DNA from 3 places in the Pantoea sp. SGAir0430 genome. Region 2 is predicted to be linked to each of the others. Evidence: predicted binding sites of a transcription regulator. Region 2 holds the regulator's gene; each other region holds the start of a gene.
The links. The regulator PurR, encoded in region 2, represses purine synthesis genes. The targets are predictions, from matches to a motif close to CANGCAAACGTTTGCNTG.
Positions count from the first base shown of each region.

Region 1: the regulator PurR is predicted to act here: its motif matches at 2,612-2,629, upstream of raiA (ribosome-associated translation inhibitor RaiA).
Region 3: the regulator PurR is predicted to act here: its motif matches at 2,048-2,065, upstream of purE (5-(carboxyamino)imidazole ribonucleotide mutase).

Region 1 covers NZ_CP039427.1:4,002,095-4,006,420, forward strand. Annotated here, with positions in the region: gene tyrA (bifunctional chorismate mutase/prephenate dehydrogenase) at 1-641, shown strand, start outside; gene pheA (bifunctional chorismate mutase/prephenate dehydratase) at 675-1,838, opposite strand; Phe leader region at 1,861-1,985, opposite strand; gene pheL (pheA operon leader peptide PheL) at 1,937-1,984, opposite strand; gene raiA (ribosome-associated translation inhibitor RaiA) at 2,083-2,409, opposite strand; gene bamD (outer membrane protein assembly factor BamD) at 2,677-3,417, opposite strand; gene rluD (23S rRNA pseudouridine(1911/1915/1917) synthase RluD) at 3,547-4,326, shown strand, end outside.
Region 2 covers NZ_CP039427.1:1,226,592-1,230,917, forward strand. Annotated here, with positions in the region: gene E7738_RS05870 (Grx4 family monothiol glutaredoxin) at 1-296, opposite strand, end outside; gene E7738_RS05875 (C40 family peptidase) at 663-1,454, shown strand; gene E7738_RS05880 (cytochrome bd-I oxidase subunit CydH) at 1,511-1,600, opposite strand; gene purR (HTH-type transcriptional repressor PurR) at 1,874-2,899, shown strand; gene punR (DNA-binding transcriptional activator PunR) at 2,896-3,807, opposite strand; gene punC (purine nucleoside transporter PunC) at 3,917-4,326, shown strand, end outside.
Region 3 covers NZ_CP039427.1:1,878,068-1,882,393, reverse strand. Annotated here, with positions in the region: gene ybbP (putative ABC transporter permease subunit YbbP) at 1-131, shown strand, start outside; gene purK (5-(carboxyamino)imidazole ribonucleotide synthase) at 393-1,457, opposite strand; gene purE (5-(carboxyamino)imidazole ribonucleotide mutase) at 1,454-1,963, opposite strand; gene E7738_RS09120 (UDP-2,3-diacylglucosamine diphosphatase) at 2,097-2,813, opposite strand; gene ppiB (peptidylprolyl isomerase B) at 2,813-3,307, opposite strand; gene cysS (cysteine--tRNA ligase) at 3,526-4,326, shown strand, end outside.

The DNA of each region.
Region 1 (4,326 bases), 1.3 Mb from region 2:
ATCTGCCAGCGCTGCCTGATGACTGCATTCTGGTGGATCTGGCGTCGGTGAAGAACCGTCCGCTGCAGGCGATGCTGGCGGCGCACAGCGGCCCGGTACTGGGACTGCATCCGATGTTCGGTCCGGACAGCGGCAGCCTGGCGAAGCAGGTGGTGGTATGGTGCGATGGCCGTCAGCCGGAAGCCTATCAGTGGTTCCTGGAACAGATTCAGGTGTGGGGCGCGCGCTTACACCGCATCAGTGCGGTTGAGCACGATCAGAACATGGCGTTCATTCAGGCGCTGCGCCACTTCGCCACGTTTGCTTACGGTTTGCATCTGGCGGAAGAGAACGTCAATCTGGATCAACTGCTGGCGCTGTCCTCGCCTATCTATCGCCTCGAACTGGCGATGGTAGGACGGCTGTTTGCGCAGGACCCGCAGCTGTACGCCGACATTATCATGTCGTCGGAAAGTAATCTGGCGCTGATTAAACGCTACTATCAGCGTTTTGGTGAAGCCATCACGCTGCTGGAGCAGGGCGATAAACAGGCGTTCATCAACAGCTTTGAGCGTGTGGAACACTGGTTTGGTGACTACGCGAAACGCTTCCTTGTCGAGAGCCGCAGCATGCTGCGCTCCGCCAACGACAGTCGCCAGTAATGATTAAGGCATCCGCGAGGATGCCTTTTTGTTTTACAGACGCGGTTCTACCGGTACCACGTTCTCACCGGGATAGCAGCCCAGCACCTTCAGTGAACGCGTGAGCGCACGCAGTTCTTCCAGCGCCTGCTGCATATTCTCCGACTGCAGATTGCCCTGCACATCAATGTAAAACATCTCTTCCCACGGGTTACCGTTGATTGGCCGGTTTTCCAGCTTGCTCATGATCAGATTGTGATTACGCAACACCAGCAGTGCTTCAACCAGCGCGCCGGCCTGCTGGCCCGTCGCCATAATCAGCGTGGTTTTGGCCGGCACCTGGCTGGAGACTTCAATCGGTTTACGCGCGAGCACAATGAAGCGGGTATGGTTCTGCTGCTGATTCGCCAGGTTGCGCTCCAGCACCTGCAGACCATACAGCTCACCGCCGGCTTCGCTGCCCAGCGCGGCCACGTGCGGCGAGTTCATCGCGGCTACTTTTTCCATCGCCGCCGCCGTACTTTCGGTGTATTCGATTTTCCACTGCGGGAAGCGGTTGATGAACTGGCTGCACTGCTGGAACGGCTGCGGATGGCTATACACGGTTTCAATCTGCTGCAAATCGGTATTACCGCTAACCAGCACGCAGTGTTCGATAGGAATCGTCAGCTCGCCGACGATCGACAGCGACGTTTGCTGCAGCAAATCATATACGTCATTGATCGAGCCGGAACTGGTGTTTTCAATCGGCATCACCGCGTAATCCGCCTGACCGCTTTCAACCTGCTGAATGATGTCGTGGAATTTCAGACACCCCATTTCCACCATCGAATCGAAGTGGCGCGTGGCGTATTTACGGGCGGCAAGGTGCGAATAGGAGCCTTTTGGGCCGAGGAAGGCGATGCGCGGCGCGTGCGCATGTGGATGATTCAGGTTTTTCTGCAGCAGCGCCTGCTGGGTCAGCACCGAATCCTCAATCACTAACTGGAACAGGCGCGTGATGTAGTGCGCATCCAGCTGATGTTTTTTACCCAGCGCGATGAGATTTTCCAGCAGGGCGCGTTCGCGCTCGACGTCACGAATCGGGCGATGGGTGGCCAGCTTGGCCTGCGCTACCTCAACGGCCAGCGCGCGCCGTTCAGCCAGCAGCGTTAACAGCCTGGCATCGACAGCGCTGATCTTATCGCGTAACGCCAGCAGCGGATTCTCGGGATTCATAGGGCTCACCTGTAAAATGTCCAATAAAAAAGCCTCCCGGTTGGGAGGCTTTGTTGTTCGTCTTCGCATTCATTTTCACACGACGAATCGCCTCCCAATCAGGGGAAGGTAAAAAAGAATGCGAAGAAGAACGGCAGTAGTTTCATGATCAATTCCGGCAATAAAGTGAACTGAGAGTAACCGCACAGCTTAAAAGCTGTCAATAAAAAACGCGCCCGCAGGCGCGTTGCTGAAAAGCGATAAATTACCCGGCAGGGGTGAAATCTTTAACACTGCTGGTGGCGCGCCGTGCTTCAGGCTTGTGCTGTGCTTTATTTAGCTGGCGCTCCAGCTTGGCGATCAAGTCATTGATGGCCGTATACATATCATCGTGTTTCGCGCTGGCGACCAGCGTGCCGTTTGGCGTGTTAATGGTGGCATCGGCCACAAATTCTTTCGGCTCTTTCGATAACACAATGTGCGGATTTATCAGGTGGGTTTGCCATTTTTCCAGCTTGGCGAGACGGTCTTCGACATGGTTGCGGATTGCCGCAGTGATTTCCATTTGTTTGCTGGTAATGTTCAGAATCATAGTTAAACCTCTCTGTCATTTCCGTCTGGGTAGGACCAGCATACCGCGCAAATCAGGAAAATGTGTGATCTGGATCACATTGGAATGTCACTTTTTGTCAATGCCAGCGAATTGTGAGAAAGGCCGGGAAAAGGGCGAAAAAAGCTTGATGCACAGCGGGGACAGGGGCAAGATTGATGAGTTAACCGTAGCGGAAAAACCCGTTGCAGACGGTTTTCTGACCAAAAAAAAGCAGCCACAGCGGCTGCTTTTTTTATGGCACGAAAATCAGGACGCGCTATTCGCCGCAATGATTTTCGCGACTTTGTCGGCTTCCGTCGTCAGCTGCAGCTGGCGATAGGCATTTTCCATCAACGGCAGCGCGTCACGCGTGGCCTGGGTGTCCGGATAATCGCGCATCATACCTTCAACCCGATTAACAACGGCGACATAGGCACCGCGCTTGGTATAGAATTGCGCCACGGAGAGCTCATACTTCGCCAGGCGATCTTTCAGGAACGTCAGACGTTTCTGCGCATCTGCCGCGTACTGGCTGTTCGGATAGCCGCGCAGTAGCTGAGAGAAGTCACGGAATGCATCACGCGCATGGGTAGGATCGCGGTCGGAACGATCGATCCCGAAGAAGCCCTGCAGCGCGGAATCATCCAGTGCCATGTCCGTCAGGCCCTTCATATAGATCACGTAATCAATGTTAGGGTGCGTCGGGTTCAGGCGCATAAAGCGGGAAATGGCGGCTTGCGCCAGTGGCAGATCGGCATTTTTGTAGTACGCGTAGATCAAATCCAGCTGCACTTGCTGCGAGTAAGGACCAAACGGATAACGGTTATCCAGCGCTTCCAGTTGCTTAATCGCCGCTTTAAAGTTACCGTCCTGCAGCTTTTGCTGCGCTGTGGCGTAAATTTCAGACGGCGGGCTGTCCGGGACCGGGTCCGATGAGCCGGAACAGCCCACCAGTGCCAGGCTCAGGCTCAGTGTGGCAGCAGCCACCAGATGTTTCATACGCGTCATGACGAAATGATTATCCTCAAAGTGTTATGGCGGAAGCTGTCCGTATAGCTCCCGGTAATGACCAGTACGATAGCACATTATATTAAACGGCATCGCCGTGAAAACCCAACGTTAACGAAGAAGCTGTATATGGCACAACAAGTTCAACTCACCGCAACGGTGTCCGAAGCACAGCTTGGACAACGCTTAGATCAGACTTTGGCGGAATTGTTCCCTGATTATTCACGTTCCCGCATAAAAGAGTGGATCCTTGAGCGTCGGGTCAGCGTCAACGGCACCATCATCGATAAACCGAAAGAGAAAGTACTCGGCGGTGAGCGGGTGGCGATTGATGCCGAGATCGAAGAGGAGCAGCGCTGGGAAGCGCAAAATATTCCGCTGGATATTGTTTATGAAGATGACCACATCCTGGTGATCAACAAACCGCGCGACTTAGTGGTCCACCCTGGCGCCGGTAATCCGGACGGCACGGTACTGAATGCGCTGCTTTATCACTATCCGGCGATTGCCGACGTGCCGCGCGCCGGCATCGTGCACCGTCTGGATAAAGACACCACCGGACTAATGGTGGTGGCCAAAACGGTACCGGCGCAGACGCATCTGGTTGAAACGCTGCAGCTGCGTGAAATCACCCGTGAATATGAAGCGGTGGCGATTGGCACCATGACCGCCGGCGGTACGGTGAATGAGCCGATGGCGCGTCACTCTACCAAGCGTACCCACATGGCGGTGCATCCGATGGGTAAACCGGCCACCACGCACTATCGCATCATGGAGCATTTCCGCGCCCATACGCGCTTACGCCTGCGCCTGGAAACCGGCCGTACTCACCAGATTCGCGTGCACATGGCGCACATTAATCATCCGCTGGTGGGCGATCCGCTGTACGGTGGTCGTCCGCGTCCGCCA
Region 2 (4,326 bases):
ATCAGCGGTTGCAGTTCGCCGCGCTGGAACATCTCAACGATGATGTCACAGCCGCCGACCAGCTCGCCATCCACCCACAGCTGCGGGAAAGTTGGCCAGTTGGCGTATTTCGGTAACTCAGCGCGGATATCCGGATTTTGCAGAATGTCTACGTACGCAAAGCGCTCCCCACAGGCAGACAGCGCCTGTACCGCCTGCGCAGAGAAACCGCAGCTTGGCAGTTTCGGCGAACCTTTCATGTACAGCAGGATCGGGTTTTCTGCGATCTGGCGCTGAATTTTTTCAACAGTACTCATTTTTGCCTTCCTTAATCCTTCACTTCGTGTTTGTTTATTGTAGCGACTTCGCCCCGCGACTGAAAACGGGATTTTGCCTTAGCCGGCGCATATCGCCATGTTTGTTAAGTTCGCGCGCCACGAATAACATTTTCATATCATTAATAAGCATTAATCAATTAATAATTAGCAATAATTCCGCTGGGTTAAACAGCTGAAATCGCTCATTTTTGCCCCACTTTCAGTACCGTGACAGATTAATGGAAAAAGACCTTACCTTTTGCAAAAAAAGTGGATTAGAATTGCCCCGGTGCTGATCGTCGATCAGATTTTTCTAACTTTACCGCGGTCTGGCTTCCTGCCGACGGCTTAACATGTAACCGGACTATGCGTTTACTGATTACGCTTTTCATACTGGCTTTTGCCCAACTGTTCTTTAATGTGGCGGCGGCTTCTCCGCATGCGCCGGTTAATGCCAGTTTGCAGAAAGCGGAGAAAAAGAACGCGCGTGAAGATGAGCGTCGCAAACGACGCCCGGTGAAAACCACCAGCAAAAAGTCACGCCTGACGTCGGTACAGAAGTTCAGGCTGAAAAAACAGCAGAAAAGCGAAACGGTACTTCAGCACACCACGCAGCGCAAATCCCCACTTAAGCTCAGTGCGAAAAAATATGGTCATCAGCGGCTGGCGAAAAAATCGCGTGACGTTGCCGTTGATGATGAAGTGCAGCAGCTGAGCGGCATTAAAATGAGCAAAGCCCACCGCTTGCGCTATCAAAAAGCGCGCGAAACCGCGATGACGAAACTGATGGGCCAGCTGGGTAAACCGTATCAGTGGGGAGGCACCTCACCGCACACCGGTTTCGACTGCAGTGGTTTAGTGTGGTACGCCTACAAAGACCTGGTGAAGTTTAAATTTCCCCGCACCGCCAATGAGATGTATCACCTGCGCGATGCGGCACCAATTAAGCGTGAGATGCTGGAGAAAGGCGATCTGGTGTTCTTCCGCATCAACAACCGCGGCACCGCCGACCATGTCGGGGTTTATCTGGGCAATGGCAAATTCATTCAGTCTCCGCGCACCGGTAAGGACATTCAGATTAGCGCGCTGGGCGAGGATTACTGGCAGAAGCATTACGTTGGCGCGCGCCGTATGATGACGCCGAAAACCGTGCGCTAACCTCAGCGTTGCGCAACAAAAAAGCCGGTGGCTGTTCAGCAGCACCGGCTTTTTTATTAATGCAGAATGGCGGTAAAGCTAAAGGCAATAATCATCAGCAGAGCAGCGGCGGTGGTGGTCAATGCCAGTTTCAAATCGGTACTCATCACAACTCCTTAGTCACACAGTTTGCATGGTTAAATAATTTTCGCACAGTGATGGGCAAAAATCTCGTGTTATCCGCCCCGGCTTGCTAGAATCGCCGCCTTTCGTTGCGCAACAGATTTAGCGCATGCTGCATTGACAGCCTGCTGAAGGATGTTTCCCTGCCCGATTAAGCAGATTAGCCCTGATATTCAGGGCGCAAAACCATTAGCAGACGCAAACGTTTAACAATATACTTATCAGTAAGTTGCGATAAGCCCAGGAGTACCATTTTCATGGCAACCATTAAAGATGTGGCGAAACGCGCCGGGGTCTCAACCACCACGGTTTCGCATGTCATCAACAAAACGCGTTTTGTCGCGGAAGAGACGCGTAACGCCGTATGGGAAGCGATTAAAGCGCTGCACTATTCACCGAGCGCGGTGGCCCGCAGCCTGAAGGTGAATCACACCAAGACGCTGGGCCTGCTGGCGACCTCCAGCGAAGCGCCCTACTTCGCCGAAATTATTGAAGCCGTGGAGAATCACTGCTTTGAGCGTGGTTACACGCTGATTCTCGGCAACGCGCATAACGATCTGCAAAAACAGCGCGCCTATCTGTCGATGATGGCGCAAAAGCGCGTCGATGGCCTGCTGGTCATGTGCTCCGAATATCCCGACGATCTGCTGCAGATGCTGGAAGAGAACCGCAATATCCCGATGGTGGTCATGGACTGGGGCGAATCGCGCGGGGACTTTACCGATACCGTGCAGGACAATGCGTTCCACGGCGGTTACCTCGCCGGGCGATACCTGATTGAGCGCGGCCATCGCGATATCGGTGCTATCCCTGGCCAGATGGAGCGCAACACCGGTGGCGGCCGTCATGCGGGTTTTCTGCAGGCGATGCAGGAAGCGGGCATCAGCGTCCGTCCCGAGTGGATTGTGCAGGGTGACTTCGAACCGGAGTCAGGTTATCAGGCAATGCAGCAGATCCTGAACCAGAAACAGCGCCCGACGGCGGTGTTCTGCGGCGGCGATATCATGGCGATGGGCGCGATTTGCGCGGCCGACGAGATGGGACTGCGCGTGCCGCAGGATATTTCGGTAATTGGCTATGACAATGTGCGCAACGCGCGCTACTTCACCCCGGCGCTGACAACCGTGCACCAGCCGAAAGCGCAGCTGGGGGAAAAGGCACTGGAGATGCTGCTGGACCGCATCACCAGCAAACGCGAAGAGCCGCAGACCATTGAAGTGCAGCCCACGCTGATTGAGCGCCGCTCCGTGGCCGATGGCCCGTTCCGCGATTACCGCCGTTAAGCCACCTTCTCGCTGAGCCACTCGTGGTTCAGCGTCTCCGCATCGCCCAGATATTCCAGTAACCACGCCAGCGCCGGTGACGCGCGCTGCTCAGACCAGCTGACGCAACACGGGCTGTCCGGAAACGGCTGCGGCAACGCCAGCTCCACCAGCGCGCCGCTGTCCAGCAGCGGGCGCGCCAGGTGCCCCGGCACCATGCCCACGCACAATCCAGCCTGCAGGCAATCCAGCCCGGTTTCCCACTCCGGCACCACCAGCCGCCGCTGGTTATCCAGCGTCCACGTCATGCGGCGCGGCAGCGCGCGCGACGTATCTTCCAGCACCAGCGACGGCCAGGCGCGCAGGGTTTCGTCGTCCAGCTGCGGACTGTGGGCCAGCGCATGCTGCGGACTCACCACGCAGCGCCAGTTGAGCGCGCCCATATCCTGAAAGGCGAAGCGGCCGCCGACCGGAATGGCCTGGGTGGCGCCAATCGCCACATCGACACGACCATCAGCCAGCGCGTCCCACACGCCGTTAAATACTTCGTAGCTGATGATCAGCTCCATATCGGGGAAATGGCGGTAAAAATCCTTTACCAGCTGGCGGGTGCGCTGCGGTTTGACGATGCAATCTACCGCGATACTGAGCTGACCGCGCCAGCCATTAGCCAGCTGCTGACACTGGCGGCGCGTGGCCATCATTTTTTTGATAACAGAACGCCCTTCACGCACAAAATGCTCGCCTGCTGCCGTCAGCACCACTTCGCGATGCTGCCGCTCAAACAGCGGTACCGCCAGCCAGCCTTCCAGCTGGCGCACGGTATAGCTGATGGCAGAGGGCACGCGGTGCAGCTCCTGCGCCGCCGCGCTAAAACTGCCGGTGCGCGCTACCGCGTCCACCACCTCAAGTGCATATTCCGACCACATAGTTTTCCCATCAAAAATTTTAACAGCACCCTGCAAATATTAGCGTTTCACAAAGCCCGCTGCACCCTTTTACACTCCCCGCCGTTCAACCTGCCGAGTGAGAAAAACCATGCTGTCATCCAAAGGATTTCTGCCTTACCTTGCCGTGCTGAGCATGCTCGGCTTTCTGGCCACCGATATGTATTTACCCGCCTTCGGCGCCATGCAGCGCGACTTTGCTTCCGCACCGGGCACCATCAGCGCCAGCCTGAGCCTGTTTCTGGGCGGCTTTGCCTGTGCGCAGGTGCTGTGGGGCGTGCTGTCGGACCGCTTCGGCCGTAAACCCATTCTGCTGGCGGGCCTGAGCCTGTTTGCGCTGAGCTGTCTTGCCATGCTGTGGGTGACTAACGTCTGGCTGATGCTGGCGCTGCGTTTTGTGCAGGCGGTAGGCGTGTGCGCCGCAGCGGTGAGCTGGCAGGCGCTGGTGGTTGATCGCTATCCGCAGGCCAAAGCCAACAAAGTATTTGCCACGATTATGCC
Region 3 (4,326 bases), 650 kb from region 2:
GGCAGCCGGACTGGACGCTGTGGCTGGCGCTGCCGCTGTGCGGCGCGGTGCTGCTGTCGCTGTGCGGCGGCTGGCTGGGTGTCCGCTTACTGAAGGGGAAAGCGCTGTTCAGGCGGTTTGACGCTGCCTGATGCCCTCACCCCGGCCCTCTCCCACGGGAGAGGGAGCCGATCGAGCCCGTATGCGTGATTCTGCACTTCAGAGCGTTCAGGTGAGCGTTAAACAGAAAATCGCAGCGCATGATACCCTCTCCCACGGGAGAGGGAGCCGATCGGGCCCGTATGCGTGATTCTGCACTTCAGAACGTTCAGGTGAGCGTCAAACGGAAAAATCGCACCGTATAATCCCCTCTCCCTGTGGGAGAGGGCAAGGGTGAGGGGAACACCGCGGAACTACAGCTTCGCCACGGCCCACGCAATGCCGCTCGCATAGGCGTCAGGCAGCAGCGGTACCAGCGCATTGAGTGCGGCGGTGAGGCGTGCCGGATCGCTGTCGGTCAGATTCAGGTGGCCGACCTTACGTCCGGCGCGGACTTCTTTGTCGTACCAGTGCAGATGCACCAGCGGCTGCTGCAGCCAGTCGGTGTTGAGGTCGGTGCCAATCAGGTTGACCATCACCGATGGTGCAAACACCACCGGCTGCGGCAGCGGCAGACCGAGCACCGCACGCAGGTGCAGTTCAAACTGGCTGATAGAGGCGCCATTCTGCGTCCAGTGGCCGCTGTTGTGCACGCGCGGTGCCAGCTCATTGATCAGCAAGCCCTGCGGCGTGACGAAACACTCCATCGCCATCACGCCCACATACTTCAGCTCATGCATGATCGCGCTCAGCATCGCTTCTGCCTGCTGCTGTTGCGCGGCATCAGCCTGCGGGAAGGCAACGCTGGTACGCAGAATGCCGTCCTGATGCAGGTTGTGCGTCAGCGGATAAAACACCGTGCGTCCATCGTGCCCGCGCGCGCCCACCAGCGAGACTTCACCGCTGAAGTTAATACCCTGCTCAACGATGCACTCGCCGTAGCACTCATCCGGCAGCGTTGCGGTTTCGTCGGCGCGCAGGCGCCACTGACCGCGGCCGTCGTAGCCGCCGGTGCGGCGCTTGACGATCGCCAGCTCGCCCAGCGTGCTAAATACCGCCGGCCACTCGCTTTTATCAGCCAGCAACTGCCACGGTGCGGTTGCCAGGTTGAGTTGGTCGAGCAGCTGCTTTTGCGTCAGGCGATCGGCGAGGCGCGGAAAAATATCGCGGTTGACGAACGCCGGATGGTTAGCCAGCTCGCGCGTCAGCGCGGTTTCCGGCCAGCGCTCGATTTCCGCCGTAATCACGCTTTGCGCGATCGGCAGTGCTGACGGCTCCGCGTCCAGCCCGACCGGATACACGGCGATGCCCAGCGGCTCGCCGGCCTGGCGCAGCATGCGGCCCAGTTGACCGTTGCCGAGTACGCAAACTGGCTTCATGCGTCCTCCCGCGGATCCGGATTATTCAGCACTTCATCGGTCTGGCTCTGACGCCAGGCGGCCAGGCGTGCAGCCAGCTCGCGATCGTGAATTGCCAGGATCTGCGCCGCCAGCAGTGCGGCGTTGGCGGCACCGGCTTTACCGATGGCCAGCGTACCGACCGGAATGCCGCGCGGCATCTGTACGATGGAGTAGAGGCTGTCCACGCCGCTCAGCGCTGCGCTCTGTACCGGTACGCCCAGCACCGGCAGCAGGGTTTTCGCCGCCAGCATGCCTGGCAGGTGCGCCGCACCGCCGGCACCGGCGATGATCACCTGAAAACCGTTGTCGGCTGCGCGCTCTGCGAAGCTGAACAGCTTATCTGGCGTACGATGCGCAGAGACCACTTCAACGTGGAACGGGACATCCAGGCTGTTAAGGATTTCCTCGGCGAACTGCATGGTAGCCCAGTCACTTTTGGAACCCATGACGATGGCGATACGGGCCGGGGCGGCGTTGGATGACATGCGGTCAACTCCTGTGAATAATCAAACGAACCTGGCCGGGCGGGCAGGTAAAGAAGGGCACAGAGAATAGCACGAGACAGCGGCAAGGAAAACGGTTGCGTAGGCGGAAAACCGGCATTTCCGCCGCAAACAATCAGAAAGGAAATTCGATTAACTCCACGCCCTGTGCGTCCAGCTGAATCATTGATCCGCGCTCATGCCACGCGCCCAGCACCGCGCGTTGCGCTGGCGTGCCGGCGAGCTCGAACTGATGAATCGCCGGACGATGGGTGTGGCCGTGAATCAGGATCGGCACCTGCTGGCGCGTCATCGCCGCGGCTACCGCCTGCGGATTGACGTCCATGATGCTCAGTGACTTGTGCTGGTTGGCCTGCTTGCTGTCGGCCCGCATCCGCGCGGCAATGCGCATGCGCAGACGCAACGGCAGCGCGAGAAACAGCCGCTGCAGCCAGCGCTGATGCACTTTGGCGCGAAAACGCTGATAACCGTGATCGTCAGTACACAGTGTATCGCCGTGCATCATCAGCACGCGCTGACCATAGCGCTCCAGCACCTGCTCTTCGGGCAGCAGCGTCATGCCGCTGGCGCGGGCGAACTGTTGACCTAACAGGAAGTCGCGATTGCCGTGAATAAAGAATTTTGGCACCGGCAGGGCACGCAGGGCGTCGGCGATCTGCTGATGCAGCGGATTAGGATCGTCATCGCCAATCCACGCTTCAAACAGATCGCCAAGGATGTAAAGCGCATCACACTGCTGCGCTTCCCGCTGCAAAAAATGCAGAAAACCGGCAGTGATTGCCGGTTCTTCCTGACACAGATGTAAATCTGCGATAAACAGCGTGCGCGACATTACTCGCTGACGGTCACTTTCTGGATGATCACGTCATCAACCGGCACGTCCTGGTGCATGCCGCTGCGGCCGGTTTTCACTGCTTTGATTTTTTCGACCACGTCCATGCCTTCAACCACTTCAGCAAACACGCAGTAACCCCAGCCCTGCAGGCTTTCGTCACGGAAGTTCAGGAAGTCGTTATCGGCAACGTTGATGAAGAACTGTGCGGTAGCCGAGTGAGGTGCCTGGGTACGCGCCATCGCCAGCGTGCCTTTGGTGTTTTTCAGGCCGTTATTGGCTTCGTTGCGGATGTCTGCTTTGGTGGCTTTCTGCTTCATGCCCGGCTCGAAACCGCCGCCCTGAATCATGAAACCGTTGATCACGCGGTGAAAAATGGTGTTGTCGTAGAAACCTTCACGGCAGTAGTCCAGGAAGTTCTGTACGGTAGCCGGCGCTTTGTCATCGAAGGTTTTGATTACGATATCGCCATGGTTCGTCTGGAAAGTGACCATTATATTCGTCCTGTGGAGGTTGTCGTCAGTATCAACTGCCGCACCGGCAAGGCGGCGGGGCATTTTTGTAGACGCCTCTTATATCACAATTTCCAATAACGCGTCAGTAAGGCAACGGCAGTTGCGAAGCGAGCGATGCACAAGTCGGAAAAATACGGCACAATAACCGGCTACATCAAGAAGGCGTATCCCGCACACGTAAACAACGGAATCGTTCAATGCTAAAGATCTATAACACCCTGAGTCGCCAGAAAGAGGAATTTAAACCCATTCATGCCGGTGAAATCGGTATGTACGTGTGTGGAATCACGGTTTACGACCTCTGTCATATCGGCCATGGGCGTACCTTTGTGGCATTTGACGTGGTCGCGCGTTACCTGCGTTACGTGGGCTATAAGCTGAAATATGTGCGTAATATCACTGATATCGATGACAAGATCATTAAACGTGCCAACGAAAACCGGGAAAGCATCGAAACGCTGACCAACCGGATGATCGCCGAAATGCACAAAGATTTTGCCGCGCTGGGTATTCTGCCGCCGGATCTGGAGCCGCGCGCCACGCGCCACATCGCGGAGATCATCGAACTGGTCGGCAAGCTGATCGATCGCGGCCATGCCTACGTGGCGGATAACGGCGACGTGATGTTTGATGTGCTGAGCGATAAAGATTACGGCGCGCTGTCGCGTCAGGATCTCGAACAGCTGCAGGCCGGCGCGCGCGTGGAAGTGGCGGAAGTGAAGCGCAACCCGATGGACTTTGTGCTGTGGAAAATGTCCAAGGCTGATGAGCCGGCGTGGAACTCACCGTGGGGCAACGGCCGCCCGGGCTGGCACATTGAGTGCTCGGCGATGAACTGCAAACAGCTTGGCACCCATTTCGACATCCACGGTGGCGGTTCAGACCTGATGTTCCCGCACCATGAGAACGAAGTGGCGCAGTCGACCTGTGCACATGATGGCCCGTATGTGAACTACTGGATGCACTCCGGCATGGTGATGGTTGACCGGGAAAAGATG